2 regions of the Streptomyces flavovariabilis genome follow, and region 2 is predicted to be linked to the other one. Evidence: riboswitches for the same ligand, from Rfam matches in the RefSeq annotation. Region 2 holds a riboswitch; the other holds the start of a gene.
The links. Region 2 has a riboswitch for S-adenosylmethionine ahead of thrC (threonine synthase). Riboswitches for the same ligand answer to the same signal wherever they lie in the genome.
Positions count from the first base shown of each region.

Region 1 (2,193 bases), on a different contig from region 2:
GCGACCCGCACTCCCCCTGCGACTGCGGGTCGCTGCCGAGCAACGTGCGCACCAGCGGGTGGGCGCAGAACAGCCCGTCCCGTACGCCGATGCCGTACTCGGCGGACAGGGCGGCGGCGAAGTGCGAGCTGTTCCAGCCGTCGACGACGAAGGAGAGCACGCCGACGCGCGGCGCGTCGTCCCCGAAGAGGGACAGGAACCGCACCTGGGGAACGTCGGCGAGCCCCTCCCGCACCGCGCGGACCAGGTCCTGCTCACGGGCGACGAGGGTGTCGAAGCCGGCCTCGGTCAGCGCCTTGCAGGCCGAGGCGACGGCGTAGGCGCCGATGACGTTGGGCGAACCGGCCTCGTGGCGGGCGGCGCTGTCGTGCCACTCCACGTCCACTCCCCCGTCCTGGCGCCGGCTGACCTTGCGGCTGGCGCCGCCGCCCGCGAGATACGGCTCGGCCGCGCGCAGCCAGTCGGACCGCCCGGCCAGGACGCCCGTACCGAAGGGCGCGTACAGCTTGTGCCCGGAGAAGGCGACCCAGTCGACGTCGAGGCCGGCGAGGGACACCGGGTGGTGCGGGGCCAGCTGGGCGGCGTCCAGCACAATCCGCGCGCCGTGGGCGTGCGCGGCCGCCGCGAGTTCCCGTACGGGCCACAGCTCGCCGGTGACGTTCGAGGCACCGGTGACGCAGACCAGGGCCGGCCCGTGGCCCCCCTCGATCGGCACAGTGCGGCCGGCGAGGGCGCGCTCCAGAGTCTCGACGGCCTCGCGGGGGCTGCGCGGGGCGTCGAGGAAGGTGACGCGGGCGTTGCGCCACGGCAGCAGGGAGGCGTGGTGCTCGGTCTCGAAGACGAACACCTGGCAGTCGGCGGGGAGCGCTGCGGCGAGGAGGTTGAGGGAGTCGGTGGTCGACCGGGTGAACACGACCTGGTCGCCTTCGCGGCAGTCGAGGAACTCGGCGACGGTCCGGCGGGCGTTCTCGAACAGGTCGGTCGACAGCTGGGAGAGGTACCCGGCACCGCGGTGCACGCTGCCGTAGTACGGCGCGTAGGCGGCGACGTCGTCCCAGACCCGCTGGAGCGCCGGGGCACTGGCGGCGTAGTCGAGCGCGGCGTAGGTGACCTCGCCGCCGGTCACGAGGGGGACGGTGACGTCCCGCCCCAGAACGGGCAGCGGGGCACAAACGGACGGGGCGGTGGCGACGGCGGAAACGGACATGGGTGAACTCCCGTGAAGGCAGGTGGAATCCGCCCGCGAGCACGACGGCTACAAGCGGGGGTGAAGAGAAGGGGGATGCGGAGGCGGGGCTCTGCGGCCCTATCGCATTCGCTGGTTCACGAGAGACTCCTCGTCACGCGCTTGCCACAGACCTCGCTGCCTGCGGCCTGGTCGTCACCCGGGGCACCCCGCCACGGACGGAGGGTTGCCGGACAGTCGGCCGGGGCCTTTTGACTGTCACTCATGACCTGGTCAGGAAAGTACGTGACGTGAGCGCGGTCCCGCAAGTCGAGTCCGCATCGCGGGACCACGCTCACCTCGGTTACGCGTTGCTGGCCGCCACCCAGCGTTCCAGCGTCCGCTTCGCCGCCCCCGAGTCGATCGACTCCGCCGCCTTCGCCATCCCGGCACGGATCTGGTCGGCCAGCGGTGCCGACGTCGGCTCCAGAGCGACCAGCGCCGCCGCCGAGTTCAGCAGGACCGCCTCGCGGACCGGACCGGTCTCACCCTCCAGCAGTCGGCGGGCCACCTCGGCGTTGTAGGAGGCGTCCGCACCGCGCAGCGCCTCCACGGGAACCAGGTCGAGGCCCACGTCACGCGGGTCGAAGGTCTCCTCGGTCACCTCGCCGCCCCGGACGATCCACACCCGGGACGTGGCCGTCGTGGTCAGCTCGTCCAGGCCGTCGTCGCCCCGGAAGACCAGGGACGAGTTGCCGCGCTCGGCGAAGACGCCCGCGACGATCGGCGCCATGCGCGGGTCGGCCACCCCGACGGCCTGGGCACGGACCCGGGCCGGGTTGGTGAGCGGGCCGAGGGCGTTGAACACCGTGCGGATGCCCAGCTGGCCGCGGGCCGCACCCGCGTGCCGCAGCGCCGGGTGGAACTTCACCGCGAAGCAGAAGGTGATCCCGGCCTCCTCGGCGACCTCCGGGACCCGGCGCAGCGGCAGTTCCAGGTTGACCCCGAGCTTCTCCAGCACGTCGGAC
Region 1 is NZ_JNXD01000001.1:899,891-902,083, reverse strand. It holds gene IO24_RS0104005 (aminotransferase class V-fold PLP-dependent enzyme) at 1-1,207, opposite strand, end outside; SAM riboswitch class IV at 1,340-1,456, opposite strand; gene trpD (anthranilate phosphoribosyltransferase) at 1,530-2,193, opposite strand, start outside.
Region 1: it holds a riboswitch for S-adenosylmethionine, as region 2 does, so the genes downstream of both, IO24_RS0104005 (aminotransferase class V-fold PLP-dependent enzyme) here and thrC (threonine synthase) in region 2, are expected to answer to the same signal.

Region 2 (2,193 bases):
TCTTGTACGGCTTGTCCTCGACCAGACCGAGCTTGATCAGCTCCTGCAGACCCTTGTCGATCTTCGTGAGCTGCGAGCCGGAGGCGATCGGCACCACGAGCTGGTCCGGCAGCTGCCAGCCGAGCTGCTCGCAGATCTCGTACGCGAGCGTCTTGGAACCCTCCGCGTAGTACGGCCGGAGGTTGACGTTGACGAAGCCCCAGCCCTCGCCGGCCGGGTCGCCGATCAGCTCGGAGCAGAAGCGGTTCACGTCGTCGTAGTTGCCCTCGATGCCGACGAGCTCGCCGCCGTAGACCGCGGCCATGACGACCTTGCCCTGCTCCAGGTCGTGCGGGATGAACACGCAGGAGCGGAAGCCGGCGCGGGCCGCGGCGGCACCCACCGCACCGGCGAGGTTGCCGGTGGAGGAGCAGGAGAGCGTGGTGAAGCCGAAGGCGCGGGCGGCCTCGATGGCCTGGGCGACGACACGGTCCTTGAAGGAGTGCGTCGGGTTGCCGGAGTCGTCCTTGACGAACAGCTTGCCGGCGTCGACACCCAGCTCACGCGCGAGGTTGTCGGCCCTGACGAGCTTGGTCCAGCCCGGGTTGATGTTCGGCTTGTCCGCCACGTCGGCCGGGACCGGCAGGAGCGGGGCGTACCGCCAGATGTTCGCCGGGCCCGCTTCGATGCGCTTGCGGAGCTCCTCGGCGTCGTAGGACGAGAAGTCGTAGGCGATCTCCAGCGGACCGAAACACTCCTCGCACGCGAAGACCGGGCCGAGGGGGACGCGGTGACCGCACTCGCGGCAGCTCAGCGCCGCGGCGGGACCGAGGTCTACGGTGGAGTCAGTGGTGCTTGCAACAGTCTGCACAGCCATGTGAGGCGAGGCCCTTCCTCATCTTCCTCACGACGCATTTCGCCGCGAGACGGATTTGGCACCTTCCCTAGCCGGGAGCCTCGCGAAGTGGTCGCCAGTGACCTACGAGTACCGACTGGAGGGTTGCCGGGGCTTCATCGGGCCGTTTCCCTCTGCCCCTCTGGATGAGCTGTATGTGGTTGTAGGCGGCGGGTGACCCCGGACATGCGATGGTCATCCGCGTTGTTCAAGACTGTAACCGACGACCAGGACAGTTGAGATAGTCGTCCGAACCGCGAGATGGATCACAGTCCCTCCCGCCTGGAGTACGCAGAGGAGCCGCCACGGTGCTGGAAGAAGTCGAGCGCTGGCTGAGCACCCGTTCCTGGTCTGCGACCGATCGCCCCCTCCACCAGGTCCTGGCCGCCAAGCAGCGCACGGGCCGGACGGTCAGCGTCGTGCTGCCCGCGCTCAACGAGGAGGCGACGGTCGGTGACATCGTCGCCGTCATCCGCCACGACCTGATGCGGCAGGTCCCGCTCGTCGACGAACTGGTCGTCGTCGACTCCGGGTCCACCGACCGCACGTCCGAGGTGGCCGCCGCCGCGGGCGCGCGGGTGGTGCACCGGGACGGGATACTCCCGCGCCTGCCCGCCGCGCCCGGCAAGGGCGAGGTGCTGTGGCGCTCGCTGCTCGCCACCCGGGGGGACATCGTCTGCTTCGTCGACGCGGACCTCAGGGACTTCTCGTCCGACTTCGTCTCCGGGATCGTCGGCCCGCTGCTCACCGAACCGGACGTCGACCTGGTGAAAGCCATGTACGACCGTCCCCTCGGTGGCGCTGCCGGGCAGGGCGGCCGGGTCACCGAACTGATGGCGCGCCCGCTGCTCAACATGCACTGGCCGCAGCTGGCCGGCTTCGTGCAGCCGCTCGGCGGCGAGTACGCGGCCCGCCGCTCGCTGCTGGAGCGGCTGCCGTTTCCCGTCGGGTACGGCGTGGAGCTGGGCATGCTGGTCGACGCCCTGCACCTGGCAGGCCTGGACGCCCTCGCCCAGGTGGACGTCGGAGTGCGCAAGCACCGGCACCAGGACGGGCAGGCGCTGGGCCGGATGGCCGCCGCGATCTACCGCACGGCTCAGCTGCGGCTGGCCCGCGGGCATCTGATCCGGCCGTCCCTGACGCAGTTCGAGCGGGGCGAGGACGGCTTCGAGCCGCGGACGTACCGCGTGGACACCGAGGAGCGTCCGCCGATGGTGGAGATCGCCGAGTACCAGGCGCGGAAAGCGGCCTGACCGGGGCCGTTTTCGGCCGGGTACGGAAGATCCGCACGTTTGAGCGTTTCCGGGCCGGGCTAGGTT
Region 2 is NZ_JNXD01000007.1:59,115-61,307, reverse strand. It holds gene thrC (threonine synthase) at 1-856, opposite strand, end outside; SAM riboswitch class I at 872-1,027, opposite strand; gene IO24_RS0114820 (glucosyl-3-phosphoglycerate synthase) at 1,183-2,127, shown strand.